Regions from separate parts of the Caballeronia sp. LP006 genome, predicted to be linked through region 2. Evidence: predicted binding sites of a transcription regulator. Region 2 holds the regulator's gene; the other holds the start of a gene.

Region 1 (15,346 bases), on a different contig from region 2:
TTGATCGCGGCCCGCGCGCTGCAAGGAATCGGCGCGGCGGCGATGCTGCCCAATTCGCTCGCGCTGCTCAACGCAGCCTGCGGTCACGATCCGCGTTTGCGGGCGCGCGCGGTGGGTCTGTGGACGGCTGCGGGCTCGATTTCGATCGCGGCCGGGCCGATCGTCGGCGGTGTGCTGATCGCGGCGTTCGGCTGGCGCAGCATCTTCTGGGTCAACGTGCCGATCTGTGCGGCGGGCATAGCGGCGACGCTCGCGTGGGTCCGCGAAACACCCGCGCAACCTGGAAGCGGTCGTGGCGCGCGCGGTATCGACCTGCCCGGTCAGGCGCTTGCCGTGATCGCGCTCACGGCGCTCGTCGGCGCGGTCATCGAGATGCGGCCGCTCGGACTCACACATCCGCTAGTGCTCGGCGGGGTTGCGCTGGCGTTGCTGGCGGGCGCGTCGTTCGTCGTGATCGAAGGCCGCACACGCTCGCCGATGCTGCCGCTCGCGCTCTTCAAGGAGCGCACCTTCAGCGCGGCGGTGGTGTTCGGTATCGGCGTGAATCTTACCTACTATGGGATGGTGTTCGTGCTGAGTCTGTACTTGCAGCGCGTGCTCGGACATACGCCCTTGCAGACCGGTCTCGCTTTTCTGCCGCTGACGGGCGGCTTTCTGCTGTCGAATCTGGCGAGCGGACCGGTCGTCGCGCGTTTCGGCTCGCGTGCGCCGATGATCGCCGGCGCGCTTATCGACGCCGCCGGTTTCGCGGCGCTCGTTTTCGTCGATGCCCACACGCCCACGCTCGCGCTCGTCGTGCCGTTCCTCCTGATTCCAACCGGCATGGGCGTCGCGGTTCCGGCAATGACCACCGCGCTTCTCGGCACGGTCGGTCAGGAGCGCGCGGGCACGGCGTCCGCAGTATTGAATACGGCGCGGCAGGCGGCGGGCGCAATCGGCGTGGCGGCATTCGGCGCGCTCGCGGGACATGGCGAAGGCGGCGCGGCAACGGCGCAGATCGTCGATGCGGTGCGCTGGTCGGCGGGCATATCCGTCGCGCTCCTAGTCTGCGCTTGCTTCAGCGGGTTTCTCGTGCGCGATGCGCGTGGCAATCGCCCGATGAGCGCGGCACGGCAGGCGACGGAATAATGCGACGAGACTCGGGAACGCGCGTTGCAGACGCATGAGGGACGCCCGGCATCGACGAAACCGTGCCGGTCACACACGAACTGCATACCCTGGAGAACACCCCATCATGTCGACGATGCCCCGCTCACCCGAAGAGCCGATGGAACCAGACCCGGACAAGCTGCTCGACCCCGACGCGGCGCCGAACCCCGACGATCCGGACATGCCCGATGGCCCGGATTCAGCGATGCCACTCGTTCCCGCCGATCCGAGGAATGGGCAGCCGCGCCTTTGAAGGCGCGCGTTGTTCGAGCGGCGCTGCTTTCGTGAAACGGACCGCGCGACTCCGCTGAATGCCGGCGCCGGTCGAGGTCACGCCTAACTGACCGCAGAGACGGCAGGCCAGGAGCCTAAGCAGCGCGCTATGTGGCTCGCACTATCATCCAAACACAGAAAGCAGAACGCCCGCGCGACCGAAGATCGCCGCGCGGGCGTTGTTGCCGTCTAAACCAGAATTACAAATTCGTAGTTTGCACGGCACCCGTCTGCAGGGCGCGCTCGATCAAGCCTTCCTCCTGCGCCCGCTTCACGGCATCCGCGACGAACGTATCCGGCGCCTCGACTTCCGCTTTGATGGCACCGATAATGCCGCCCGCCTCCACGATCACGAGCGATTCCGCCGAATCCGCCCGGCTGATGATGACGCGCCGGGGACCGCCGCCGTCCGCGATACTCGCGCAGAACTGCATGCTTTGCCCGCCGATTACTTGTTCGAATGTTTGAATCATCGCTGTCTTCCGCGTTGGTTGGACAAAAGCCATGGTTAGCCGCTTCGCTAAAACGCCGCGTGCTCATTCATTGATTCGCGCCGCGTCGTCAGGTTCATTTTTGTAAGCTGATGGCCGTGAGCGCAACGACATCTCCGCGAGCGCGGTAGCCGTAAATTCGTCGGCGGGAAAAAAGGCCTCGATCGCCAACTCGGATAGCGTGATGTCCACCGGCGTGCCGAATACCGTCGTCGTGCTCAGAAACGACAGTGTGCCGTGCGGCGTCAAAAGGCGCAGCGGCACGACCACGGGATCGAGTTCGGCACTCCTCGCCTTGCCGGCATGCGGCGGCGTTGGATACGCCTCGAGTTCCACGAGCAGCGCGGCGAGCGCGGCGTCTCCGGAAACCTCGATCTGCCGACGCACACGCGCCAGTAGATGCGAGCGCCATTCGTGCCAGTTCTCGATTGCGTGAGCCAAGCCTTGCGGATGCAGCGACAAGCGCAGCACGTTCACGGGCGGCGCGAGTAGCGACGCATCCGCCGCGAGCGCAACCAGCGCCGACACGGCGGCGTTGCCAGCGATCATCGTCCAGTGACGATCGACGGCCAACGCCGGATACGGCTCGTGTCCCTTGAGCACGAGTTCGACGGCACGGCGCGCGGCATCGAGTTGCGGATCGGCGAACGGGCGTTCGCGATATAGCGGCGCATAACCCGCCGCCATCAGAAGCGTATTGCGCTCGCGCAGCGGCACATCGAGTTGCTCGGCCAGGCGCATGAGCATCTCGCGGCTCGGCAACGATCGCCCTGATTCGATGAAACTCAGATGACGCGTCGATACCTCAGCGTCGCTGGCCAGGTCGAGCTGGCTCATGCGCCGTTTCTGGCGCCATTCACGCAACAGCGCGCCGACCGTCGCGGGCGGCGCGACACTCGATGCAACGAACGCAAGAGTCGAATTCATGCCGCCGATCTTAGTCGATTCGTCCATCCGCGATCCATTACCTGACACGTAATGACCGGTCAAAGTTGCGCCGAATGCCGTCGTAACATTTACCTCGCAAACCATTGCGCAGAAATCTTTGCGCGCGTAACCCTAAATCTCGGGTGGTCCGCGCCGTTAAAAGCCATCAACAAGCCAATAAAGTTTCGCGTGCCGTGCGTGTCTCATGTCGAGCTCGCAGTGCTCGCGACGCCCTGACTTCTTGCGGAGAGATCATGTTTGTCATTATCGGTTGGGTAGTGGTCATCGGTTCGGTGATCGGGAGTTTTATCGGCGTCGGCGGGCATCTGGCGGCGCTGGTTCAGCCGTTCGAGTTGCTGTGTATTTTCGGGGCGGCAATCGGCGCGTTCGTCGTGTCCAATCCGACCGCAACGCTCAAGAAGACCTTGCAAGGTCTGCCGAAGGCCTTCAAGGGCGGCGCCTACACGAAAGAAAAATACCTTGCGCTGATCGCGCTGCTCTATGAGCTGCTGCAAAAGGCCCGCAAGGAAGGGATGATGGCGCTCGAAGCCGACGTCGATGCTCCCGAAGCCAGCCCCGTGTTCCAGAAGTACGAACACGTGATGAACGATCATCATCTGCTCGAATTCATCGTCGACTATCTGCGCATGATGTCCGCAGGCAACGTCAACGCGATGGAAATGCAGGACCTGATGGACGAAGAACTCGAAACGCATCACACCGAAAGCGCCATTGCCGGTAACGCAATTCAGAAGATGGCGGACGGCTTGCCGGCGTTCGGTATCGTCGCGGCGGTGATGGGCGTGGTGCACACCATGGGCTCGGTCGGCGCCGCGCCCGCCGTGCTAGGCGAGATGATCGCGGGTGCGCTCGTCGGAACCTTCCTCGGCATTCTGCTCGCATACGGTTTCTTCGGACCGCTCGCTGACTTGCTCAACGCAAAGGGCGCGGCCGAAGCCAAGCCGTTCCAGTGCGTGAAGTCCGTGTTGCTCGCGTCGATGAACGGCTACGCGCCGACCATCGCCGTCGAGTTCGGCCGCAAGGTGCTCTTCACGGCGGACCGTCCGAGTTTCAAGGAACTGGACGACGCCGTGCGCGCCACCAAGATGCCAAAGTCCGCTTAAAGCCGCTCGCGCTCATTACCGGAAAACACGTTCATGGCTGAGAAACCTTCACGCGATCCGCTGCAATCCGTGCTCGCGCCGACCATCATCGTGCGCCGCAAGAAGAAGGCGCACGGACACGGTCATCATGGCGGCGCATGGAAGATTGCCTACGCCGACTTCGTCACCGCGATGATGGCCTTCTTTCTCTTGATGTGGCTGCTCGGCTCCACGTCGAAGTACGACAAGGAAGGCATCGAGGACTACTTCAACACACCGCTCTCCGCGCTCTTCGGCAACGACGGCGGCGCATCCGCGCACACGAGCGTGATTCCAGGCGGCGGACGCGATCTGTCGAGCACGCGTCCCGGCGAAGGCAAGAAGAGCCAGACTCAGCCGGTGCCGCCGCAAATCGCGCGTGCCGCCGTCGCCGCGGACGACATGCAGCGCCTGCAGCAACTGAAGCAGAAGCTGCAAGCGCTGATCGAACAGACGCCTGCACTGAAAGCGTTCAAGGATCAGATTCGGATCGCGATCACGAGCGAGGGCTTGCGTATCGAGATTGTCGATTCGCTCAAGCGGCCCATGTTCGCGTCGGGCAGCTTCAAGCTCGAAAGCTATGTGACGACGATTCTCACGAATATCGGCGCGTCGTTGAATGACGTCGATAACCGCGTGTCTATCGCCGGTCACACGGACGCCGTGCCCTACTCCGGCAATCAAACGGGTTACTCGAACTGGGAGCTGTCGAGCGAGCGTGCCAACTCCGCGCGCCGGGCGCTGGTCAGCGGCGGCATGAAGGAAAGCAAGATTCTTCAGGTGCGCGGTCTCGCTGATGCGCTGCCGCTCAATAAGGACGTTGCCGACGAACCGACCAACCGCCGTATCAGTATTCTCGTGCTGAACAAGGCTGCGGAACAGGCATTCTTCCGCGATGGCGGCCGCACGACGGTGGATCAGACCTTGCCTCCCGAAACCGCGATTCCGGCGGCCGTGGCGGCGAAATCGACCGCACCGGCAGCGGTGGTCAAGTAAGCTCCAGCCTTCATCGACAGATGCGCCATGCACGAATCACGCGTGCATGGCGCTTTCTTTATGCGCTCAGGAGAGCCAGTCGCTCACGGTCTGCACGACGAGCCACACATTCGCCACGCTGATCACGACGAACAACAGCCATGCGAGCAACTTCGTGGTCATGGCATTGGCGAACTCGCCCATCAGCGTCCGATCGCTCGTCATGCGAATGAGCGGCCACAATGCAAACGGCAATTGCAGGCTCAGCACGACCTGACTCGCGACCAGCAGCTTGCCGACCGCGCCGTTGCCCATCGCATACACGCCGATCAGCGCGGGCACGAGCGCGAGCGCACGCGTGATGAAACGCCGCTGATAGCACGGAATCTTCAAGTGCAGGAAGCCTTCCATGATGACCTGGCCCGCGATGGTGCCGGTAAACGTCGAGCTTTGTCCCGAAGCGAATAGCGTCACCGCGAATAGAACCGCGGCCAGCCCGGTGCCGACGATAGGCGCCAGCAGCTTGTAGGCATCTTCGATCTCGGTGACTTGCGTATGCCCTGTCGCATGAAACGCCGATGCCGCGAGAATCAGAATTGCCGCGTTGATGAGCAACGCAAGCACGAGCGCGACGATAGTGTCGATGCGCGACAAGCCGATGGCCGACGCCAGGCTCTTCTTATCGCGCTGAACCACGCGCGTTTGCACGATCGACGAATGCAGATAGAGGTTATGCGGCATCACGGTTGCGCCGAGAATGCCGATGGCGAGATACAGCGGCTCGCGCTGCGAGAAGAGGCTGATCGAAGGCACGAGACCTGCGGCGACCGAAGCCCAATGCGGCTTCACGAGCACGAGCTCGACAATATAACCAAGCCCGATGGTCGCAATCAAACCCAGCATGATGGCTTCGAGATCGCGAAAGTTCTTGCCCTTGAGACCGAGCACGATGAGCGTATCGAACGCGGTGAAGATCACGCCCCACATCAGCGAGCAGCCGAATAGCAAGTGAAACGCGAGCGCACCGCCGAGCACTTCGGCGAGATCGCACGCGATGATCGAGAGTTCGGCGAGCGCCCATTGCGCATGAGCGACGGGCTTTGCGTAGCGTTCGCGTGATAGCTGCGCGAGATCGCGTCCGGTGACAATGCCGAGGCGCATCGACAGACATTGCAGCACCATCGCCGCAAGGCTCGAAAGCACGACCACGAAAAGCAGGTCGTAGCCATAGCGCGATCCGGCTTCGATATCGGTGGCCCAATTGCCCGGGTCCATATAACCGATGGAGATGAGCAGCCCCGGCCCCGCGAACTGCAGCAGCTTTTTCCAGAACGACGCGCCAGGCGCGACGGCGACGGAGCCTTTGACTTCAGACGGACAGAATGGCGCGGTGGCCGTGGTCGGCAGCTTGAACGGCAATTGACGGTCCCGGTGTCGATGTTTGAACGAAAGATGTTTGAACGAAAGCGAGCGTCACTGAAACGAACCATGCCTTTGTCTTACAGGACGCTCGAAGCTCGCGAGTCTATCATCGGGCGCTCGCCGCCACAGGCGAAAACGTTTGTGACAGCGCCCGCTTCAATCTGACCAAAGCGCCATTTGACCGCCAGCATCTCGTCACGGTGCGAGACATAGAATCGGTGCCGTGGCGGTGGTGGGTGTAACGAGCTTCATGACGCTCGAAACCACGAAACCGCACGCCGCGAATCGTCCTTAACTTTTCAGGGAGTTCGCCATGAAACTACTCGCTCGCATCGCTATCGTTACGTTGGCCGCAGCGCCACTTGCCGCCTTTGCTCAAAGCGAAGGACTCACCCGTGCACAGGTCAGACAGGATCTCGTCAAGGTCGAACAAGCCGGCTACAACCCGTCGGAGCGCGATGCGTTTTACCCGAACGATATTCAGGCTGCCGAACAGAAGGTCTCGAACCCGTCGTATGGCGCATCGTCGGAAGGCTCGTCCGCATCGGGACAACCGACCATGACGACCACGCCGCTCGGCCAGACTCCGCAATAACGTCATTCAACAGTCACGCCATTCCGAACGAGGCCAGCGCGGTTTCCGCTGAATTCAAGCGATTCCGCGCCGTCTCACTGCGGTACTCGCATTGCCTTTCGCGCGACGCATCGACGTAGTTTCCGATTACGTTCACCTTCCATTGCGCGCTGCCGGCTTTCCTTTCGAGCGCTTAGGATTACGCACGCCTTTCATTCCACGCAAGATGACGAAATCGCCATTTTCGCGTCATTATCTCGTTGGTACGTTGCCACTACCATAGGGCACCGAAGGCGGCTCACCGACTCGCCTTCGAGACTCGTCCCGCGCGTGAAAGCACCTGCGTCCCTCCCTCGCTCTTCCGAACGCCTCAATGTGGATTGTCAATGTAGCGCTGAAGCGGCCTTATACGTTCATCGTAATGGCCATCATGATCCTGCTGGCCACGCCATTCGTCATTCTGACGACGCCGGTGGACGTACTTCCGGAGATCAACATTCCGGTTGTCAGCATCATCTGGACGTACACGGGCCTCTCGTCCGAGGACATGGCCAACCGCATCACGTCCGTGAACGAACGCAGTCTCACGACCACCGTCAACAACATCGAGCATATCGAGTCGCAGTCGTTGCCGGGTATCGCCATCATCAAGCTGTTTCTGCAGCCGACCGCGAACATTCAGACGGCGATCGCGCAGACGGTGGCCGTCGAACAGGCGCAGCTCAAGCAGATGCCGCCCGGCGCAACGCCGCCGCTCGTCATCAGTTATTCGGCGTCGAGCATTCCGGTGATCCAGCTTGGATTGTCGAGTCCCAAGGAGTCGGAGCAATCGCTCAACGATACGGCGCTCAACTTCCTGCGCCCGCAGCTCGTGACCATTCCGGGCGCATCGGTGCCGTATCCGTATGGCGGGAAGTCGCGTCTCATCTCCATCGACCTCGACACGCGCGCGCTGCTCGCCAAAGGCCTGACGCCAACCGATGTGGTCAGCGCCGTCAACGCGCAGAACCTGATTCTGCCGACCGGCACGGCGAAGATCGGGCCGAAGGAATTCACCATCAACATGAACGGTTCACCGACCACCGTGGAAGGTCTCAACGACCTGCCCGTGCGAACCGTGAACGGCGCGACGACTTATCTGCGTGAAGTGGCGCACGTGCGCGATGGCTTCTCGCCGCAGACCAACGTCGTGCGTCAGGATGGCCGGCGCGGCGTGCTGATCTCGGTGCTGAAGAACGGCGATTCATCGACGCTCTCTATCGTCAACACGTTGAAGGGTCTCCTGCCGCAAGCGCGTTCGTCGTTGTCGGAAGACATCAAGATCACCGCGCTCTTCGATCAATCGGTGTTCGTGAAAGCCGCCGTGCAGGGCGTGGTACGCGAAGCGCTGATCGCCGCCGCGCTCACGGCCGCCATGATCCTGCTCTTCCTCGGCAACTGGCGCAGTACCTGCATCATCGCGATCTCGATTCCGTTGTCCATTCTCTCGTCGTTGATCGTGCTGCATGCGCTCGGGCAGACCATCAACATCATGACGTTGGGCGGGCTCGCGCTCGCGGTGGGCATTCTCGTCGACGACGCCACCGTCACCATCGAGAACATCGAACGCCATCTGCACATGGGCACCGATCTGCACGAAGCGATTCTCGAAGGCGCGGGCGAAATTGCCGTACCCGCGCTCGTCTCGACGCTGTGCATTTGTATTGTGTTCGTGCCGATGTTCTTCCTGACCGGCGTGGCGAAGTTCCTGTTCGTGCCGCTCGCGGAAGCCGTGGTGTTCGCCATGATCGCGTCGTACATTCTTTCTCGGACGCTCGTGCCGACGCTCGCCATGCTGCTGATGGGCCACGCGCATGCACCCGATGCCAAAAAGAAGCCGAATCTCTTCATGCGGCTGCATCGCCGGTTCGATCACGGCTTCGAGCGCATGCGCGCCGCATACATCGTGATTCTGAGCAGCCTGCTCGTGAAGCGGCGGCTCTATGGTTCGCTCTTTCTCGGCTTCTGTCTCATCTCCACCGCGCTGGTGTTCGTGCTCGGCCAGGACTTCTTTCCCACGGTCGATGCCGGCGACATCCGCATGCACATGCGTGCGCCGACGGGCACGCGTATCGAGGAAACCGCGCGTCTCGCCGATGAAGTCGAGAAGGTCGTGCGTCAGGTCGTGCCCGCCGATGAGCTCGATACCATCCTCGACAACCTCGGCCTGCCCTATAGCGGTATCAATCTCTCGTACAGCAACTCGGGCACCATCGGTACGCTCGACGGCGAGATACAGGTCGCGTTGAAGGAAGATCACGCGCCGACCGAAAAATATATCGATGAACTGCGCGCGCTCTTGCCGCAGAAATTCCCCGGCGTGGAGTTCTTCTTTCAGCCCGCGGATATCGTCACGCAGATTCTGAACTTCGGCTTGCCCGCCGCCGTAGACGTGCAGATTCAAGGCCAGAATCAGCAAGCTAACTTTCAGGTCGCCGCCAAGCTGATGAAGCAGATCCGCATGATTCCCGGCAACGTGGATACGCACATCCAGCAAAAGCTCGACGAACCCGTCATCAACCTGACCATGGACCGCACGCGTCTGCAGCAGCTCAATCTCTCGGCAAGCAATGTCGCGCAGAACGTGCTCGTTTCACTATCGGGCAGCTCGCAAACGTCGCCGGGATTCTGGTTCAACCCGAAGAATGGCGTGGAATACAACCTCGCGGTACAGACGCCGCAGTATCAGGTTTCATCGGTCGACGAACTCTTGCGCACGCCTGTGTCTGCCTCGCTCACGGGACCGACGCAATTGCTCGGCAACCTCGTGCGTGTCTCGCCGCAGAATCAGTTCGCGGAAGTCTCGCACTACAACATCCGTCCCGTGATCGATCTCTTCGTGAGCGTGGAAGGAAACGATCTCGGCAGCGTGGCCCGTCAGGTGAATCATCTCGTCGATGAAGCGCGCCGCACGCTTCCGCGCGGCACGCAGATCAACGTGCGTGGTCAGGTCGAGACCATGCGTACATCGTTCTTCGGGCTGGGCGTTGGCGTGGCCATGGCGATCGTGCTGGTGTATTTGCTTATCGTCGTCAACTTCCAGTCGTGGGTCGATCCGCTCATCATCGTGAGCGCGTTGCCGGCGGCGCTCGCGGGTATCGTCTGGATGCTGTTTCTCACCGGCACGCATCTGTCCGTGCCCGCACTCACGGGCGCGATCATGACGATGGGCGTCGCCACCGCCAACAGTATCTTAATGGTGTCGTTCGCGCGGCAACGTCTGACAGCGGGCGTGCCGCCGCTCGCCTCCGCGCTCGAAGCAGGCGCAAGCCGTATTCGCCCGGTGCTGATGACGGCCTTCGCGATGATCATCGGCATGATTCCAATGGCGCTCGGTCTCGGCGAAGGCGCCGAACAGAACGCGCCGCTCGGCCGCGCGGTGATCGGCGGCTTGCTGTTTGCCACGGTTTCCACGCTGTTCTTCGTGCCGCTCGTCTTCGCGGGTATTCACGCGCGCCTTGCTAAACGCGCGGAACGCAAAGGCCAGAAATCGCACGGCGAAGCGCAGTCCGACGACACGAACACGCAGCACTGAATTCAATCCAGGCACTCCGACGAACATGACTGAAAAGAACCACGCCTCGCTCGCGATTCCCGCGCGTGATCCGAATGAAGGACCCGCGCTGCCACCGCGCCATGTCGAATGGAAACGCGCGAAGATCGCGCTCGTGATCGTGCTTGCGCTGCTCGCGCTCGGCGCGGCGCGCACCGTGATCAGCGACATGATTCACAACCGCTCGGTCGTCACGCGCACGCAACAGAACGCCCAGCAATACGTCAACGTGGTCGCGCCAACGCAGACCGATGGCGGCGGCAACACGACCTTGCCGGGTACGCTGCGCGGCTTCGTCGAATCGCCGATTTATGCGCGCGCGACGGGTTATCTGCTGCACTGGTACGCGGATATCGGCACACGCGTGAAGCAAGGCCAGTTGCTCGCCGATCTCGATACCCCTGAAATCGATCAGGAGCTCGCGCAGGCGGTCGCGCAACGCGATCAGACAGCATCGAGCCTGGGCCTTGCGAAAAGCTCGCTGCAACGCTGGCAACAACTGCGTCAGCGCGATGCCGTCTCGCAGCAGGAACTCGACGAACGTCAGAGCACGTATAACCAGGACGTGGCCAATCTCGCCGCCGCGGACGCCAACGTGAAGCGTCTGCGTCAGCTCGAATCGTTCAAGCGCATCGTCGCGCCGTTTGCAGGCGTGGTCACGCAGCGCAACGTCGATGTCGGCGATCTCATCGACGCGGGCAGTGGCGCGAGCCGCGCGCTCTTTGCGCTCGCGCAGTCGGACCCGCTGCGCGTGTTCGTGCAGTTGCCGCAGGCGTATGCGCAGAACGTGTCGGTCGGTCAGTCGGTGGTCGTGATGCAGGCCGAGCTTCCCGGTCAGCAGTTCCACGGCAAGATCACGCATATCTCCGGCGCGATCGACGTGCCCACGCGTTCGCTGCAAGTCGAAGTCACGCTGCCCAACGCCGATCAGCGCCTGCGTCCCGGCGCCTATGTGCAGGTCGCGGTGCCAGCCGTCGTCCATGCACGCCTGCTCGTGCCGGGCAATGCGTTGCTCTTCCGTGCGGAAGGACCGCGCGTCGCGGTGGTCGACTCGAACGGCCATGTGCATCTGAACAAGATCGTGATCGCGCAGGATCTCGGGCAGTCGCTCGAAATCGAGAGCGGTATCGAGCCGACCGACAAGATCATCATCAATCCGAGCGATTCCATTGCGGACGGCGATCATGTCGTGGTCCAGCCGCAGAAGCAGCAGAATCAGCACGATCCGCAGACTCCGAATCAGAAGGCCGCGTCATGAGAGGCATCGTTGCCATCGGCATGTTGACGATGCTTGCGGCATGCACCGTCGGCCCCGATTACAAGCGCCCCGTCGCCGAGACGCCGCCCGACTGGCAAACCGACTCGTACTGGCGAGTCGGCGAACCTTCGCACGCGCCGCTCGCGCTCGACTGGTGGACGGGCTATGACGACGCCACGCTGAACACGCTGGAGACGCAAGCACTCGCGCAGAATCAGACGCTCGCGGCCGCCGTCGCGCATTACGAACAGGCCCGCGCAACGCTCGCGCAAACCTCATCGCTCGCGCTGCCCGAGGTGGATCTCGGCGCACAGGCCGACCGTCTGCGCGTATCGAAGAATCGTCCGGTCACGAGCTACAACACGCCGGTCATGAGCACGGTTCAGAACGACATCAAGCTCGCGCCTTCCGTGAGCTATGACCTCGATCTGTTCGGACGCATTCGCCGCGAAGTGGAAGGCGCACAGGCAACGGCGGAACAATCGCGCGACGACCTCGCCAACGCGCGGCTCGTTCTCACCACGGAACTCGCGAGCAGCTATTTCTCGATGCGCGAACTCGATGCCGAGATCGACGTGCTGAATCGCTCCGTGGGGCTGCAGAAGAAAGCGCTCGATTACGTGACCTCGCAGCACGATCTGGGCGCGGTATCCGGTCTCGACGTGCTGCAACAGCAGTCGCAACTCGACTCGACACGCGTGCAGGCGCAACTGCTGCTGAACCAGCGCGCGCAATACGAACACGCCATTGCGGCGCTCGTTGGCACGCCCGCGCCGCAGTTTTCAATCGCGGCGGACATCAAGGATCGTCCGGTGCCGTCGATACCGCTCGGCCTGCCGAGCGACGTGCTGCAACGCCGGCCGGATGTGGCATCGGCGGAGCGTTCGATGGCGTCGGCGAATGCGCAGATCGGCGTCGCGAAGGCTGCATTCTTTCCGAGCCTGACCTTGAACGGTAACGTCGGCTGGGAGAGCACGGCGTTCTCGAGTCTCATCTCCGCGCCAAGCCTCCTGTGGACCATCGGCACCATGGCGAGCCAGGTCGTGTTCGATGGCGGCCGGCGTTCCGCTGCCGTCGACTTCGCGAGCGAAGGCTACGTGGCGGCTGAGGCGAATTATCGTCAGACCGTTCTCGGCGCGTTCCAGCAGGTGCAGGACGGTATCGTCGGGTTATCGGTGCTGGATGGCGCGGCGAAGCAATCGCATGCAGCCGTGGTCGACTCGCAGCGTCTGCTTTCGCTTGCCAATGACCGATATTCGGGCGGCCTCGTCGCTTATCTCGACGTGATCACCGCACAGCAGCAATTGCTCACGAGCGAGCGCCAGGATGTGCAGATACGTGGCCAGCAACACACCACGTCTGTCGCGCTCGTCAAGGCGCTGGGCGGCGGATGGGACGTGCATGACGCGGCGCAGGAACAGGGTGCATCGAATCAGAGCGTCAAGGAATCATCGCGTTGAATGGCGGTTCGATGCAAGCATGTTAGACGTGAGGATCGTATAGTAATCACCTATAACAATAAGCAAGCGAGCGGTAAGCAAACCCCTTGAAGAGGCAGGCATGAAAGTCCTGATAGTGGAAGACGAACACAAGGTAGTCGATTACCTGCGCTCCGGACTGACCGAGCAAGGCTGGGTCGTCGATGTCGCGATGGACGGCGAGGAAGGCACGCATCTGGCCATCGAATACGATTACGACGTGGTCGTGCTCGATGTCATGCTGCCGCGCCGCGATGGCTTCGCGGTGCTGAAGGCGCTGCGTCTGCAGAAGTCGACGCCGGTCATCATGCTCACGGCGCGCGATCATATCAATGACCGTGTGCGCGGTCTGCGCGAGGGCGCGGACGACTATCTCACCAAGCCTTTTTCGTTTCTCGAACTGGTCGAGCGACTGCACGCGCTCGCACGGCGCACGCGCGCGCAGGAATCCACGCTCATTTCCGTGGGCGATCTTTACGTCGATCTGATCGGCAGACGCGCCACGCGTGACGGCGTGCGCCTCGATCTCACCGCGAAGGAATTTCAGCTGCTGAGCGTCCTCGCGCGCCGTCATGGGGATATCCTGTCGAAGACGGCCATCACCGAACTCGTTTGGGAAGTAGATTTCGAAAGTCATACCAACGTGGTGGAAACCGCCATCAAGCGGCTGCGTGCCAAGCTCGACGGGCCGTTTCGCACCAAGCTCCTGCATACCGTGCGCGGCATGGGCTACGTGCTCGAAGTGCGCGAAGCACGCGACACGCGGGAAACCAGGGAAGACGCGAGAACATCATGAACGTGCAGTGGGCCAAATCCGGCGACGGCGAACCGCGCTCGCAGCGATCCATTGCGCGGCGGCTTGCGGTCATGTTCGCGGTCGTCGCGTTGTTCGTGTTCGCGCTCGTGGGCACCGGGCTTTTTCTCGTGCTGCGTGTGCAGCTCGAACAGCATCTGCGCGACTCGCTCGACAATCGCGCGGAGATCGCACGGCTGATCGTCTCGCACGTATCGAACCCCGACAAGTGGAAGATGGCCAAGGAGAAGCTCGCGGACATCACGCCGCGTGACGGCTCCACGATGTTCGCCGTGGCCAGCAACGACGGGCTTTATAACTACGGCGCACCGCCCTTGCGCGATCAGATCAAGCGCGTGCAGGACCATTACGGGCACTTCCAGCCCGAAGGCCGCGCGTATGAAATGCTCATGACCACGCTGACCATTCCGCCGTATATGGACCGTCCGCCGTTGCAGCTTTTTGTGGCCGTGGACTGTTCGCCGAACGTGCGGACCATGCGCGCCTTCGGGCTTGCGCTTGCCGCATTGACGGCGCTCGCCACGGTCGCCGTGTTGTTCCTAAGCTATTCGGTGGCGCGACTGGGCCTTGCGCCCTTGACGCGTCTGACACGCGACGCGCAGAACGTAAGCCCGAACAATCGCTCGCAGCGGCTCAACACGCGCTCGTTGCCCTTTGAACTCGAAGACCTCGCGAAGTCATTCAACGGCGCGCTAGAACGGCTCGATCACGCGTATGGACGGCTCGAATCGTTCAATGCGGATGTCGCGCACGAGTTGCGCACGCCCGTCACCATTCTCATCGGCCAGACGGAAGTGGCACTCACGCGCGACCGGCCGATCGAAGAATTGCGTCATACGTTGCAGTCGAATCTCGAAGAGTTCGAGCGCGTGCGCGCGATCATCAACGACATGCTGTTCCTCGCGCGTGCCGATCAGGGCGAACGGGCAACGGGACTCGTCGAAGTGTCGCTCGCGGCGGAAGTGAGCCGCACGCTGGAGTTTCTGGAGATACCGCTCGAAGAAGCGCAAGTGCGCGCGACGGCAAGCGGCGATGCACGCGCCTTCGTCAACACGTCGCTATTCGGCCGCGCGCTTTCCAATCTCGTGATGAACGCCATTCAGCATTGCGCGCCGGGCGCGACTATCTCGGTCAACATCGCGCGCGAGCATGGACGCGTGCGGATCGCGGTGGCTAATCCCGGCGAGCAGATCGCGCCGCCTGTCATGGAGCATCTGTTCGATCGTTTCTATCGCGCCGAAAGCTCGCGCA
Region 2 (15,346 bases):
GAGCGCGGTGGAAGTCATGAACGTGAACTTCATGTCGGCCATGGAAATTTCTCGCTTGCTCGTGCGACGCAAGGTGAACGACAAGGCGCTCCGCAACATCGTGTTCGTGTCGAGTACCGCGAGTCAGTTCGGCGCCAAGGGACTCGGGGTTTATTGCGCGAGCAAGGGCGCGCTCGATGCCTATATGCGCGCGCTCGCCGTCGAACTGGCGCCATCGATTCGCGTCAACTCCATCCTGCCCGGCGCGGTTCATACGCCCATGACGGATTCGATATTCGGCAACGAGCAAGTGCGCGAGCGCATGACGGAGTCGTATCCGCTAGGTCTCGGGCGTGAAAGCGACATAGCCGGCATGGCCGAATTCCTGTTGTCCGACAATGCACGCTGGATCACGGGCCAGCAACTCGTGGTCGATGGCGGCCGCTCGGTGAACATTTCCGCATGACACACACGCTCGCAGCCGTGACCGGCATCAGAAATCTCATCATCGTGGGCGCGGGCGCGTTGGGGCGGGAAGTGCTCGTCTGGTCGCAACAGGCCATCGCTGCGGGAACGCCATGGAAGGTCAAGGGGTTTCTCGACAGCCGCACCGACATGCTCGACGGCTTTGCGTGCGGCGCGCCCATCATCGGCTCGCCTGAAGCTTATCTGCCGCTCGACGACGACATTTTTCTCTGCGCAATAGGCGATCCGTCGCAGAAGCGCGCCTACGTCACCCTGCTCGAAGACAAGGGCGCGGAGTTCGGTATCCTCGTGCATCCGACGGCGCTCGTGGGCAGGGACGTGAAGCTCGGCGCGGGCTCAATCATCTGTCCGTTCACGCAGATGTCGTGCGATATCGACGTGGGCCGCCACGTGTTTATCGGCACTCACAGCAGCGTGGCGCATGACACGTCTATCGGCAGCTACACGCAGATTTGCGGTGCATGCCAACTGAACGGTCACGTCAACGTGGGAGAGGAAGTGTTTATCGCGAGCAGCGCGACGCTGCTGCCGAAGTGCAACGTCGGCGACCGCGCGTATGTCGGCGCAGGCAGCGTGGTCTTGCGACGCGTGAAGGCGCGTACCAAAGTGTTCGGCAATCCGGCGATGGTCATCGGCGAAATGGGCAACGAGCGTTGACATGGCACGCGTTAAAACGGCCGCGCGGCTTGAACACATCGACGGTTACCTGTCGCAGCTCGGCTTTCGCGCCAGCCCCGAGCCGACGCTCGCCACGTTGCGGACCTTGCAGGAACGCCACACCCGCCGCTTTCCGTTCGAAAACCTGTCGACGCTCTTGCGGGAGCCTACGTCCATCGACGTGGCATCGCTCGAACAAAAGATCGTGCTCGGCGGGCGAGGCGGTTACTGCTACGAGCTCAACCTGCTTTTTCTCGCATTGCTCAGGCAGTTGGGATTCGAAGCGCGCGGCCTGACGGGACGCGTCGTCATGGGCGGCCCGGAAACCGCGTGGGCGCCGCGAACGCATATGTCGATTCTCGTGACGTTTGGACCGGGCGACGACTACATCTCGGATGTGGGCTTCGGCCGCATGGTGCCGACGACTCCGCTGCGGCTCGATACGGATGCCGAGCAAACGACATCGCTCGAACGTTTCAGGCTGCTGCGTCGCGAGGCCGATTACGTGCTTCAGGCGCGGATAAACGGCGTCTGGCGCGCGCTATATGTATTCGACTTGCAACGTCAGGAACAGATCGACTTCGAGATAGGCAACTGGTTCATCTCGACGCATCCGGCGTCACCGCTTGCGTCGCAATTGGTCGTTGCGCGCACGGACGAGGGAAGACGCAAGAGTCTCGTCGACGGCAACTACGGCGTCCATCATCTCGATGCGGTCGCCGAGCGCCGTCAGATTTCCTGCACCGACGAACTGCTGGCCGTGCTGCAAGACGAGTTCGGCATCCGCCTGCCCGGCGGCGACTTGGCGAACGTGCTGGGTCGACTCATCAAGCGTGTTTGATGCGGTGGCTTACCGGCCATCGAATCACGCGCTCGTCGTCCCCCACCCAAACGCCATCCCCGCCAACCATCTCCGATACGCCACCGACATCCGGTCGCACTTCTGATGCAACTCCGCATCGAGCGCGAGCGGCAGCAGCTTCGGCCATTGCGACTCCACGATCGGCGTGTCCTGCAGCAGAATCTCCATGTTGAAGTCGTACAGCTCCTCGTCGCTGTGCGAAGTCTCGTCTTCGTGAATGGAAACAAGCCACGCGCGGGTCTCGGTCTGCGTCACGGGCGACGCCACCAGCATGATATGCAGTGCGCCCATTGCCCCCGACGCCATCTTCGTGAGCTTCGCAACCAGCGGCCGCTTCACGCGATAAACGTAATCCATCATCGCGCCGCCCTGCCCCGGCAAACCCGCCGGCTGCCAGAAACGGCACTGGCGCGCTTCGAGTCCGTCGGCGCTTTCCACGACTTCATAGTCCGGCACTTCGGTATGCGCATCCTCGCCGAGAATGCCCACGTGCACGAACGAAAAGTGCGCCATGTCCAGGAAGTTTTCGACGACACGCGGCGCGGATGACTTCACCGTCTGCGGCGCAAGGTTGATGCGCCGTCCGCCCGGAATCGCGGCTTCGGGAAAGAAATCGAGCGCGTGCGCGGGCTCGCCGAAGCACATCCACACGACGCCGTATTTCTCCTCGGCGACGAACGCGGTGGCGCACGCGCGTTTCGAAGGCCGAAGCGACGGATTCGACGGAATCAGCACGCACTGACCAAGCGTGTCGTAGCGCCAGCCGTGATAGGGACACACGAGCTGATCGTTCGTCACCGTGCCCAGCGACAGTTGCGCGCCGCGATGCGGACAGTAGTCACGCCAGACATGCGCCACGCCTTCGGCATCGCGCCATACGACGATGCGCTCATCCGCGACGATGAACGCTCGCGTCGAACCCGCCGGCACGTCATCGCCATTACAGACCGCCAGCCATTCGCCAGCGAGAGAAAAGTCGTCGCTCATAGCACTGAAGCATCCGCAGAAAACGCCGTTAATCATCTGTCCGAGATGCGTTCTTACACGATTCACAGCAGCTTGGCAAAACGTTGCAAAATACCAGTCGTCGGAGACGAACATCGCGACCGGGCCGCAATAAGACAAAAGCGCGACAGCAAAGACACGCGCAAAAGACCATAACAGCAAGAAATCACCACCAGGGGTTCAGTATGGAGCAGGCGCATCAACCGGCACGCCGGGCCTATGCCTTCGCATGGTCCGGCAACCGGAATCCCGAACGCGAGCAAGCCATGCTGCGTATCGGGATGGGAGCGGCAGTTCTGCTGGCTTATGCGGTGTATGCGTGGCGGCACCCTTCGGCCAACGCGTCGCTGATCACGCGGTTGATCGCGCTCTACGTGTCCTACGGTGCAATCACACTATTGCTCGTCAGCCGGATGATGGCGCTGTCCAACGTCCGGCTCGTCATCACCACTATCCTCGATCAGGCGTTGCTCGGCGCGATGTTCTTTCTCTGCGGCACGCTCGCCTTGCCGCTGCTGTGGGTGGTGTTCTGGTTTCTGATCGGCTCGGGATGCCGCTACGGCAAGCGCACGCTCGCCATTTCGTGCGCGATGGCGCTCGTCGCGATCGTCGCGCTGGCGTTGTGGCAACCGTGGTGGGTGGCAAACCGCGCCGCCGCGCTCGGGCTCGCGCTGAGCGTGCTGGGCGCGTCGGTGTATCTGAGTGTGCTGGTCGACAGGCTTGGCAGCGCGAATCGCGTGCTGGCGCGGCAGGCATCGACGGACCCGCTCACGGGCCTCTATAACCGTTACGCGCTCGAACAAACCGTGAATCGCGCGATGTCCGCGCCCGAAGCCGCCGACGCGAACACCAGCGCACTGCTACTGATCGACCTCGACGGCTTCAAGGGCGTGAACGATACCTACGGTCACGCGGTCGGCGACGTGCTGTTGCAGTCGTTCGCGCAATTGCTTGCACGGCGCATGCGCAAGACCGACACCATCGCGCGGCTGGGCGGCGACGAGTTCGTCGTGCTCGCGCGCAACATGCGCGATCGCAGCGCGGTGCTCACGCTCACCGATGGCATCCATTCGGCGCTCGCCGACCTCACGCTGGTGCAGGAGCGGCCAGTGAGCGTATCGGCGAGTATCGGCGCCTGCTTGCTGTCGAGCGCGGCAGAAGCGCATGACGCCGATATCACCGCCGTGCTGAGAGCCGCGGATCGCGCGATGTATCGCGCAAAGAGTCTCGGCGAAGGCAAGACGGTGTTCGCCGAGGCGCGCGACTTCGAGATGCATTGAGCCCATCCGCGCGCATTCGAGCGCCTTTGCAAAGGCAAGAGCAAAAAGCGCGCGGCCCCGGTTCGGGGCTTCGCGCGCCTCTACAACTCGGAACTCAAGCCTCGACGCTAGTCCACGACTGTTCCCGCAGCTTCGCACGCAAACGCGCCACGGCCTGGCTATGCAACTGGCACACGCGCGACTCGCTCACTTCCATCACCGCGCCGATTTCGCGCAGGTTGAGGCCCTTCTCGTAGTACAAGCTCATGAGCAGCTTCTCGCGCTCCGGCAACTTGTCGATGGCTTCGATCAGCGCGCCGCGCAGGCTGTCGTCCAGAAGCGCCGACAGCGGGTCCGAACGATCGACGCAGTAACGGTCGAGGAACGGCTCGTCGTCCGCCGAGCGGTCGAAGTCTTCGTAATAGATCAACTGGCTGCCATGCAAGTCCTGCAGCATCGACTGATACTCGTCGAGCGGCATCTTCATGTGCTCGGCGACTTCGGTCTCGCTGGCTGAACGGCCAAGGTTCTGTTCCACCTTGTGTACCGCCGACTCCACTTCGCGCGATGTCTTGCGCATGCTGCGTGGCAACCAGTCATTGGCGCGCAACTCGTCGAGCATGGCGCCGCGAATACGCTGACTTGCGTAGGTTTCGAACTGGGCGCCCTGATCTTCCTTGTAGCGGCTAGCCGCATCGAGGAGGCCAATCATGCCGGCCTGGATCAGATCGTCGAGATCGACGCTCGCCGGCATTTTGGCGACGAGCTGGAGTCCGAGGCGGCGAACGAGCGGCGCATATTTCGTAAGCACGTCGGACTGCGAGAGTTTGCCTTGGGCGTTATACATCCTGTTCACCTTTCAATATCACATCGACGCCGTGCTGCTCATTGCATGATCGGAAAACGCCGCCGCTCGGTGCGCCGCTTTCCGTCCGCTTTCACCAGACTCGCCAACCGGAATGTGCGCGTCGTACTGGCTCGCTTCGTCGCCGCGCGAAAACGGCGCGGGACGCATCGGCCAGTGCAGCAGCTCGGCTGCGATGTAGCGGTAGTCGCGCGCCGCGGCCGTAGCCGGAAACGCTTCCACCGCACACCGAGAGAGCTCCCTCGCCCGAGCGACGCGCGCATCCTCGGACACATACCCTGCCTGCACGAGCGACACGGCCAAATAACGGCTCGCGACACCCGAGAGGTTGTCGAACGCGACCGCTGCATCGGCTGCGTCCTGCACGTGATTCATCAGCACGCGGAACTGGCCGATCGCGTGGGCGTAGTGCAAGCGCTTCATGCACGCATACGCCTCGGTGATCGCCGACGCGGCTACCCGCGTCACTATCAGAAAGTCATGCGCCTGCGCCGCGAGCGACGAGAGCGCGCCATTACGATCGAGTTGCGCATCGATCAGCACGATATCCGCGGGGCCGTCGAGCAGCGCGCGTGCTTGCGCTGCGTCGTGGCTGATACGTTCATCGCGCGGTGCGGCGATCAGCGAAAAACCCATCGGCGTGCGCACCGCGACATCCTGCAGTTCGCGACGGCCGGACATCACCGCCGAGAGCGCGCCCGCGCCATCCACACCCGCCATGCGGCTGACCGAGCCCGCGTTATGCCGCTCGTCGATGACGAGCACATCCTTGCCATGCACGGACAACGCCGCGCCGAGGTTCACTACCGCCGACGTGCAACCGATGCCCGCCGGTCCGCCCACTACAGCCACCACGCGAGAACTGGCGCGCGTCAGCAGCCTTCTCAGGCCTTCAGCCTGATCGAGCACGAACTTATCCAAAATGGACTCCATGCAGTTCGGTCGTGGCGCGTGCGGACAGTGCGGACAGAAGCGCCGGCACATCGTCGTCTTGCGGCACGAAAGGCGAGCCATCGCGCGGAATGCAGAACGCGCTCTTGATGAGGAAACGCTTGGTTGCGACGTACAAGTTCTCCGGCACCTTCTGACCGGTCGATACGTAATGCACCGGCAGCTTGTAGCGGATGACCGTATCGAGCACGCTGCCGAGGTTGGTCGCCTCGTCGAGCTTGGTCAGAATGCAGCCCGCGAGCGGCGGCTGGTCCGGCGCACTCTTGTAGGCCTGCACGACTTCGTTGAGCGTGTCGCCGTGGCTCGTGGCGTTCAGCAGCAACAAGCGTTGCACCGGCTGACCCGTGCCGCACAGCATCGCGATCTGGTCGGAGACCGTGCGATCGCGCTGGCTCATGCCGATCGTGTCGATCAGCACGATATGTTTGTTGCGCAGTTCGGAGAGCGCGAGTTGCAGGTCGGCGCCGTCCTTTACCGCATGCACCGAGACGCCGAGAATCTTGCCGAAGATGCGCAGTTGTTCATGCGCGCCGATCCGGTAGCTGTCCGTCGTCAGGAGCGCGACCTTGCTGGCGCCGAAGCGCATCACACAGCGCGCCGCGAGCTTTGCCGTGGTCGTCGTCTTGCCGACGCCCGTCGGGCCCATCAGCGCGAACACGCCGCCGCGTTCCATCAACGCGTCTTCGCTCGGCATCACCGGCAGATTCGATTCCAGAACTTGCTGCACCCATTCGAGCGCGTTTTCCACGTTCTCCATCGACGGCATGTTGTCGATCACCATGCGCACGAGTTGCGCGGAGAAACCGGCGGCGAAGAGGCGCTTGGTCAAGGCCGAGTTGGTCGGGTTGCGGCGCTGGCGGTCGCCCCACAGCAAACCCGAGAAGTGCTCTTCCATCATCTCGCGCATCGACGAGAGTTCGTTCATCACCGTTTCGTTGACGACTTGCTCCATGCGCGTGCGGATGGCTTCGGTCACGACGGCTGCGGCATTGGCCGGCAAGCCTTCGAAATTGCCCGATGCGGCCGGCGCTTCGTCGGCGGGTTGCGGTGCTGCGTTGATCTTCTGTGCGGCGCGGCGTGCGGCGACTTGCGCGGCTTCACGCGCCCAGTCGGGCGTTTCGATCTTTGCGTGCGCTTGCGCGGCGGGTGCGGCAGGCGCGGCGGCAACCGGCTGCGCGGCGGCTTGTGCACGCGGCGCTTGCTGGCGCGGTGCGTCGGCTGCCTTGACCGATACCGGCACGCCCATGCCGCGTGCAATTGCGGCGGACGGCGTCAGCGGCCGGTTCGACGGCACCGAAGCCTGTTGCGCGATACGGCGCGCATGTTCGATCAACCACGGATTGGAATCGGCCATCGTGCGCGGTGCTTCCATGCGCTCTTCGTCGGCTTGCTCGTCGAAATCGTCGGCGTCGGCGGTGTTGCCGAAGACGGAGGAGAAAACATCGCCGCTGGCGTAGGGGTTCATCGGAGAGCTGGGAGCGGCGGCCTGCTGCTTCATCGCGGCGGCTGCGGCTTGTGCAAGCGCGGCGCGCGGCGTGTCGCTGGCGAACGGCGCGGCGGCTGCTTGTTCGCGTGCGGCCTTCGCGGGCGAGATCGAAGCGAGATCGCTATCCGCGACACCGACGATTTCCACCGATCCATCGTCGAGCGTGCGGTTGGACAACACCACGGCATCGGGTCCGAGCGCTTCACGGACCTGGCGCAGAGCGTCACGACTGTTCGCGCCGATGAATTTACGAATGTTCAAACTGGCCCCCGATGAGGATAGATGCAGCGATATTTGCGAGGCGAGCACCCTTTGGTTATTTCCGTGCCCGCTTTTCAGTGAAGCCATTATTGCGAAGATCACTTCGGGCCTATCGCTGGATAAAGGGTGTGAAAGAGGGGTATTTCGACTGATGGAAACAACCCGGCCGTGCGGATTGCGTCGCGCGTCATGCGGGAAAAAATGCCGGTCTGGCACGATCGACGCGACGGGACGAGAGATGTCGCTTGGCGGTTTGTCCGGCTGTGAGGCGCGCGGCGGCAGGCGCGTTGCGCGCCAAGGCGGCCGGACTGCATCAGCCAGAGTCCCATCCAGCGGCGTAAGCTACGGTCTGCGGCTCGAAACCCGGGCTCACCGATGCTCACTGACAAAGGAGACTTGTTCGCATGGCATCCGCTTCTCATGGCCAGACCACCGGCGCGCGTCTAATTGTCGATGCGCTCGTTCATCACGGTGTCGAACGCGTGTTCTGCGTGCCGGGCGAGAGCTTTCTCGCCGTCCTGGATTCGCTGCACGACGAAACCAGCCAGATACAGACGATCGTCTGCCGCCACGAAGCCGGCGCGGCGAACATGGCCGAGGCGGTCGGTAAGCTGACGGGGCGTCCGGGCGTGGCTATCGTCACGCGCGGGCCGGGCGCGACGCACGCGTCCATCGGCGTGCACACCGCTTTCCAGGACTCGACGCCGATGATCCTGCTGATCGGCCAATGCGCGCGGGATCACATGGATCGCGAGGCGTTTCAGGAAATCGACTATCGGCGCATGTTCGGGCAAATGGCGAAGTGGGTCGCGCAAATCGACGATCCGCGCCGCGTGCCGGAATATTTAAGCCACGCGTTCCATGTCGCGACGGCGGGACGTCCCGGCCCGGTCGTGCTGGCGTTACCCGAAGACATGCTGACCGAAGCGTGCGACGCGGCGCCGCCCGTGCCGCGCTATCAGCGCGTCGCGGCGGCGCCGTCGCAGGCGCAGATCGAGCGCGTGCGCGAACTGCTCGCCAATGCGAAGACGCCGTTCGTGATCGCGGGCGGCAGCGGCTGGACCGCCGAGGCGACGCAGGACTTCGCGCGCTTCATCGAGCGCTGGCAGTTGCCGGCGGGATGCGCGTTCCGCTATCAGGACACGCTGCATAACGAGCATCCGAATTACGCGGGCGATGTCGGGCTCGGCATCAATCCGGCGCTGGCCGCGAGCGTGCGCGAAGCGGACGTGCTCTTCGTTCTCGGCCCGCGCATGGGTGAATCGACGACGGGCGGCTACACGCTGCTCGACATCCCGAAGACGAAGCAGACGCTGATACACGTGCATCAGGGCGCGGAGGAACTGGGCCGCGTGTATAGCGCCGATCTGCCGATCGTCTCCGGCATGCCCGAGATTGCGTCGATGCTCGCCGCGCTCGAAGCGCCCGCGCAGATCGCGTGGTCGGGCAGCGCCGAGACGGCGCACGCCGCGTATCTCGAGTGGCGCAAGCCGCGCCCCATGCTCGGCGATGTCCAGCTCGGCGAGATCATGCGCACGCTTTCGGAGCGCCTGCCCGAAGACGCGATTCTCACCAACGGCGCGGGCAATTACGCGACCTGGCTGCATCGGCATTATTCGTATCGGCACTTCCGCTCGCAAGTTGCGCCGACGAGCGGTGCGATGGGTTACGGCGTGCCTGCGGCCATCGCGGCGAAGTCGCTGTATCCGCAGCGCACGGTGATCGCGTTCGCGGGCGATGGCTGCTTCATGATGTCGAGCCACGAACTCGCCACGGCGATGCAGTACCAGCTGCCGGTGATTTTCGTGGTCGTGAACAACGGGCAGTTCGGCACGATCCGCATGCATCAGGAGCGGCACTATCCGCATCGGGTCCATGGCACGGGGCTGACGAACCCCGACTTCGCGGCTTATGCGCGCGCGTTCGGGGCGCACGGCGAGCGGGTCGAATCGACGGAGCAGTTCATGCCGGCGTTCGAGCGCGCTGTGAGTTCCGGATTGCCCGCGGTGATCGAGATTCGGATTCCGGCGGATCAGAGCACGCCGGGCGCGACGCTCGAACAGATTCGGGAGCAGGGGAAGCGCTGAGGGCTAGCTTTCGATTGACTTGCGATGTCCTTCCGGTGGAAGTAGAGTGTTCGGACTTCAAACCACCGGGAGTCGACGATGTTCAAGGTACTGGCTTTGTCATTGGCAATGGGTTTTTCCGGCGCCGCGTTCGCGAAGGCGGACTGCACGGCGCATCCCAAGAGCGAGTGGATCAAGGAGTCGGACGCCAAGGCGCAACTCGAAGCGCAAGGCTACAAGATCCGCAAGTTCAAGATCGATGGCAACTGCTATGAAATCTACGGGCACGACAAGAATGGCAAGAAGGTCGAGATCTACTACGACACCAAGACGCTGGCTGTCGTGAAATCGGAAGTCGAATAAGCGCGCTTCGTCATGTCTGCCAAGGCCGGCCCTCGCGTGAAGGTCTGGGATCTTTGGGTCCGGCTCACACACTGGATTGTGGCGGGCGTCGTTTCATGGAATCTTTTTGGGCCAACAAACCCGACACATCGAGTGCTTGGCTATATCGCGGCGGGGTTGGTGCTGGCGCGTATCGTGTGGGGTTTCGTCGGTTCGCGGCATGCGCGCTTTGCCGCCTGGTGGCCGGGCGCCGCGCAGCTTCGTGCCTATCTCCGTTCGCTTGCAGCGGGCAAGCCCCTACATCATGTCTCGCATAATCCATTGGGCGCGTTGATGGCCGTTGCGTTGTGGTTCCTGGTACTGGCGCTCGCGGTATCCGGCTGGATCATGCGGCTCGATGCCTTCTGGGGCGAAGACTGGCCACAAGAGATCCACACATGGCTGTCTTATCTGATCGAAATATGCGTGTGCGTGCATGTCGTCGCGGCGGTGTCGATGAGCTTGTGGACACGAGAGAATTTAATCGGCGGGATGGTGACGGGACTCAAGCGCGTTAAACAGCACGATGAAAGCGATCGAGCAACTGATGCCTAAGCGCGTCAGATTCAGCTAATCGGCAAATGACTGATAGATCGCTTGAGATTTAGGCAGCAACAAAGCGGTGACGTCGGCGCACGAGCCGATTCTTTTAAGCATTAAACACTATCAGCAGCCTGCATTCGCTTTGGATAATTGAGTTAATCGCCCATTCGGCGAGCCACCTCAGTTTGAAGAAGGAGCGAACTAATCGATGTCTCACGCAGCGAAGCAACTGACGAAGATCGGCGTCTTCTACGATGGGAATTACTTTGATCTGGTGAGCAAGTACTACATGCACCAGCATCCGAAAAAAGCATGGCTTTCGATTCACGGTTTGCATGAATACATTCGCCACAGAGTAGCGCTTGTCGAGACAGTGGACGCGCGCGATTGTCAGGTGATCGACGCGCATTACTTCCGAGGCCGATTCTCAGCGCGCAAGAGCGCGGACAAAGGCCACGACATTCTGTTCAACGAGCGCGTACTCGACGACATCCTGATGCGGGAGAACGTCACGGCGCATTACTTCCCAATGAGCTTCGCTGGCAAGGAAAAGGGCATCGATGTCTGGCTGGCTCTTGAAGCGTTCGAGCTTTCCATTTACAAGCAGTTCAATGTGGTCGTCCTTATTGCAGGCGACAGTGATTACATACCGCTCGCGCGTAAGCTCAAGACGCTTGGTATTCGAGTGATGGTTGTTTGCTGGTCTTACTCATTCGAGACTACGACTGGAGAACAAAAGGGCGCAAATCCGAGCCAGATGTTGCTCAACGAGGTGAGTTATCCATTGATGATGTCCGAGGTCATCGACCGGATGGATGACGCGCGAGGAGACGAGCGGGCCGTTTTGAGCGGGTTGTTTCAGATCAGACGCGACAGGCCTCCGTCCTCTGGGGCAGCGGAGGATGTCTGGAAGATGGGCGTCATTGCAAGTCTGAAAGATCACTTCGGCTTCATCAAACCGGCGAGCGGTTCGAACACAAGCATCTACTTCCGATACGCCGTTCTGACGGATGCCGACCCGGATGGACTCGAAGAAGGCATGGAAGTGAGTTACCAGGCTAATGAAACGCCGAGAGGCTTGCAGGCTGTGAAAGTTCGTACTGGCTAAATTGCCGTTGGATCACAAATAAGAACGGCCCGGTCGCATACGACCGGGCCATCCAAAACAGCCACTAAACCTTACTTCCCACCCACGCTCTGCAGCGTCGTCCACTTCCCGCCAACGACCTTATACAGCGTGATACCGCCGTTTTTCAGATCGCCCTTCGAGTCGTACGCCAGATGCTTCGTGGTCACGCCTTGCATGTCGGTTTTGGCAAGCAGCGGCAGATACTTTGCCGGGTCCGTCGAGTTGGCCGCCTTCATTGCGTTGAACATGGCCATTGCGCCGTCGTAGGCGTACGGCGAGTACGTCTCTACGTCTTCGTTGAAGCGCTTCTTGTACTTCGCCGTGTAGTCCGCGCCGCCAGGCATTTGGTCCATCGGCAGGCCGGCGAGCGATGCCACCGTGCCATCGGCCGCGTCGCCCGCGATCTTAATGAACGTGTCGGTCTTGACCATCTCGCCCGCCATCAGCGGTGCACGAAAGCCAAGCGTCTTCATTTGCTTGGCCATCGGCGCGGCTTGCGAATCCGCGCCGCCGTAGTACACGAGGTCAGGATTCGACGACTTGATCTTGGTCAGAATCGCCTTGAAGTCGACAGCCTTGTCGTTCGTGAATTCGCGCACGACGATGTTGCCGCCCGACGCTTTCGCTGCCTTCTCGAACTGGTCGGCGAGACCCTGGCCGTAAGCCGTGCGGTCATCGACGATGGCGATCTTCTTCACTTTCAGCGTCTTCACCGCGAACTCGCCCGCGACCGAGCCTTGCTGCGTGTCGGACGTCATCATGCGGAAGGCCGTCTTGAAGCCTTGCGTGGTGTACTCCGGCGCGGTTGCCATCGCGATTTCGGGGATGCCGGCGTTCGCATAAATGCGCGATGCCGGAATGGTCGTGCCCGAGTTGAAGTGGCCGAGCATGCCCTTGATGCCGTCGTCGACGAGCTTCTGCGCGACGGTCGTGCCCGTGCGCGGGTCGGCCTGATCGTCCGCCGAATCGAGCACGATGCGAACCGGCTTGCCGCCGATCACCGGCTTCGTGGCGTTGAAGTCCTCGACCGCGAGCGTGATGCCGTTCTGGAAATCCTTGCCGTAGTGCGCCTGCGCACCGGTCATCGGCCCGGCGAAGCCGACCTTCACATCTTCTGCTGTTTGCGCGAACGCAGTCCCCGCGAGCGACAGGCCGGCGAGCGTCAGGGCGGCTGCCAGCTTGTTCATCGTGTGCTTCATAGCTTCTCCTAGTACCAGTGTGAATGGCAGCTCGTCGCCGGGATCGCCGTGCCTGCTGCCGTTTGTTTGAATCGAGCGCGAGAGGATACTTCTCAACCGATCGTCATCAAATTCGCATTGCCGCCCGCCGCCGCCGTGTTCACGCTCACCGAGCGTTCCGTCAGCAGACGTTCGAGCGCATAGTCTTCGCCGTCATGATCAGCATCGGCGAATGTTCCCGCCGCCACGCCCTGCACCGATACGATCGGTCCCGGGCGCTTCGCGACTTCCTTCACGAGCGACAACAGTTCGTCGCTGTCGCCTTCGAACAGCACGGCATCGAACTCCGCCGCCGCGTCTTTCCTGACCGCGGCATACGGCTTGAGCGATGCCGGCAGCGACGCCGCCAACTGCTCGCCCGCCGAACCGGCGAACAGCGCCTTGTTGCCCGTTGCCAGCACGGCGGCAAACTGCGCCCGCGCGCCGCTCGGGGTTGCCGCCACGCACAGCACCGTGCCGCGCGCGCCGAGCGTGTACGTGTTGCGCTCGCCGGTCGGACCGGACAGCACGGCCGTCGCGCCCGCGAGCACGTGCTGCAGATAACCGTCGCAACGCGCCGCGGTCTGCGGATCGCGTTCGCCGATGGACCAGTCGCGCAGCGCCGTGAGAGCGGCGGTCGGGGCATCGGCGGATGCCGCCTTGTCCACCACGAGCGCGCTTGCCAGCGACTTCGGCAATCCAGTGGGACGCTTGGCCAGCAAGCGCTGCAAGTACAACGCGCCGCCCGCCTTCGGACCCGTGCCCGACAAACCTTCCCCGCCGAACGGCTGCACGCCGACCACCGCGCCGATCACATTGCGGTTCACGTAGATGTTGCCCACGTGCGCGCGCGAGATCACATGCGCGATGGTTTCGTCGATCCGCGTATGGATGCCGAGCGTCAGTCCATAACCGGTCGACCGAATTTGGTCGAGGAGTTTATCAAGAGACGAACGGCGGTAACGCACCACATGAAGCACCGGGCCGAAGACCTCGCGCTTGAGTTCGTCGATGCCGTCGAGTTCGATCAGCGTCGGCGGCACGAATGTGCCTTGCGCGCAACCGTCCGGCAGCGGCAGTTGCACGACCTTGCGGCCCTTCTCGCGCATCTGCGCAACGTGCGCGTCGATGCCGCGCTTCGCGTCGGCATCGATCACGGGACCGACATCCGCCGACAGCCGGTCAGGATTGCCCACCGCGAGTTGCTTCATCGCGCCGGTCAGCATTTCGAGCGTGCGATCCGCGACATCGTCTTGCAGACAAAGAACGCGTAGCGCCGAGCAGCGTTGACCCGCCGAGTCGAACGACGACTGCATGACGTCCGCGACGACCTGTTCCGCAAGCGCCGAGGAATCGACGATCATCGCGTTCTGGCCGCCGGTTTCGGCGATGAGCGGAATCGGGCGGCCGTCCGGATCGAGCCGTTCGGACAGCGTCTTGTTGATGAGGCGCGCGACTTCGGTCGAGCCGGTGAACATCACGGCGCGCGTGCGCGGGTCGGCGACGAGCGCCGCGCCCACGGTTTCACCGTTGCCCGGCAACAGTTGCACGGCGCCCGGCGGCACGCCCGCTTCCCGCAGAATGCGCACGGCTTGCGCGGCGATCAGCGGCGTTTGCTCGGCTGGCTTCGCGAGCACCGGATTGCCAGCCGCGAGCGCCGCCGCGACCTGACCCATGAAAATCGCGAGCGGGAAGTTCCACGGGCTGATGCAGACCACCGGTCCGAGCGGACGATGCGTGTCGTTCGAAAATTCCTCGCGAATCTGCGCGGAGTAATAGCGCAGGAAGTCGATAGCCTCGCGAATCTCCGATACCGCGTTCGCCAGCGACTTGCCGGCTTCGCGCACGACGAGGCCCATCAGCGTGTGCATCTGCGCTTCGAGCAAGTCGGCAGCGCGCGTGAGGCAGTCGGCGCGGTCATCGACGGGCGTCGCTTGCCAGATCGGCGCGGCGGCCACGGCGTTGGCGATCGCGGCGCCAACTTGTTCCTTCGACGCTTCCACCACCGTGCCGACGAGATCGCGCAGATCGGCGGGATTGCGAATGTCGCGTGCGACGCCGTTGTGCGGATCGTCGCCTTCGAGCATCGGCTCGGCGCGCCACTGATGATTCGCGCTCGCGAGCAACGCCGACGACAGCGACGCCAGGCGATGCTCGTTCGACAAGTCCAGACCCATCGAATTGGGCCGCTCGTCGCCG

The links. The regulator FliA, encoded in region 2, starts transcription of late flagellar genes. The targets are predictions, from matches to a motif close to CTAAAGTTTNNNNNNNNNNNGCCGNTA.
Region 1: motA (flagellar motor stator protein MotA) is a predicted target of FliA. The motif match lies at 2,973-2,999, and genes of this name have one in related genera.

The regions. Positions count from the first base shown of each region.
Region 1 covers NZ_JARTVW010000004.1:223,453-238,798, reverse strand. The annotation lists gene P9250_RS11205 (MFS transporter) at 1-1,128, shown strand, start outside; gene P9250_RS11200 (hypothetical protein) at 1,235-1,402, shown strand; gene P9250_RS11195 (hypothetical protein) at 1,623-1,895, opposite strand; gene P9250_RS11190 (helix-turn-helix domain-containing protein) at 1,959-2,840, opposite strand; gene motA (flagellar motor stator protein MotA) at 3,095-3,964, shown strand; gene motB (flagellar motor protein MotB) at 3,998-4,978, shown strand; gene P9250_RS11175 (Nramp family divalent metal transporter) at 5,045-6,376, opposite strand; gene P9250_RS11170 (DUF4148 domain-containing protein) at 6,693-6,974, shown strand; gene P9250_RS11165 (efflux RND transporter permease subunit) at 7,327-10,527, shown strand; gene P9250_RS11160 (efflux RND transporter periplasmic adaptor subunit) at 10,553-11,803, shown strand; gene P9250_RS11155 (efflux transporter outer membrane subunit) at 11,800-13,263, shown strand; gene P9250_RS11150 (heavy metal response regulator transcription factor) at 13,364-14,077, shown strand; gene P9250_RS11145 (heavy metal sensor histidine kinase) at 14,074-15,346, shown strand, end outside.
Region 2 covers NZ_JARTVW010000005.1:306,883-322,228, forward strand. The annotation lists gene P9250_RS18120 (SDR family oxidoreductase) at 1-445, shown strand, start outside; gene P9250_RS18125 (acetyltransferase) at 442-1,122, shown strand; gene P9250_RS18130 (arylamine N-acetyltransferase) at 1,124-1,963, shown strand; gene P9250_RS18135 (aromatic ring-hydroxylating dioxygenase subunit alpha) at 1,988-2,971, opposite strand; gene P9250_RS18140 (diguanylate cyclase) at 3,175-4,269, shown strand; gene P9250_RS18145 (RNA polymerase sigma factor FliA) at 4,364-5,095, opposite strand; gene P9250_RS18150 (MinD/ParA family protein) at 5,114-6,034, opposite strand; gene flhF (flagellar biosynthesis protein FlhF) at 6,027-7,811, opposite strand; gene P9250_RS18160 (thiamine pyrophosphate-binding protein) at 8,216-9,898, shown strand; gene P9250_RS18165 (PepSY domain-containing protein) at 9,977-10,240, shown strand; gene P9250_RS18170 (cytochrome b/b6 domain-containing protein) at 10,253-10,813, shown strand; gene P9250_RS18175 (NYN domain-containing protein) at 11,010-11,909, shown strand; gene P9250_RS18180 (branched-chain amino acid ABC transporter substrate-binding protein) at 11,981-13,129, opposite strand; gene putA (trifunctional transcriptional regulator/proline dehydrogenase/L-glutamate gamma-semialdehyde dehydrogenase) at 13,222-15,346, opposite strand, start outside.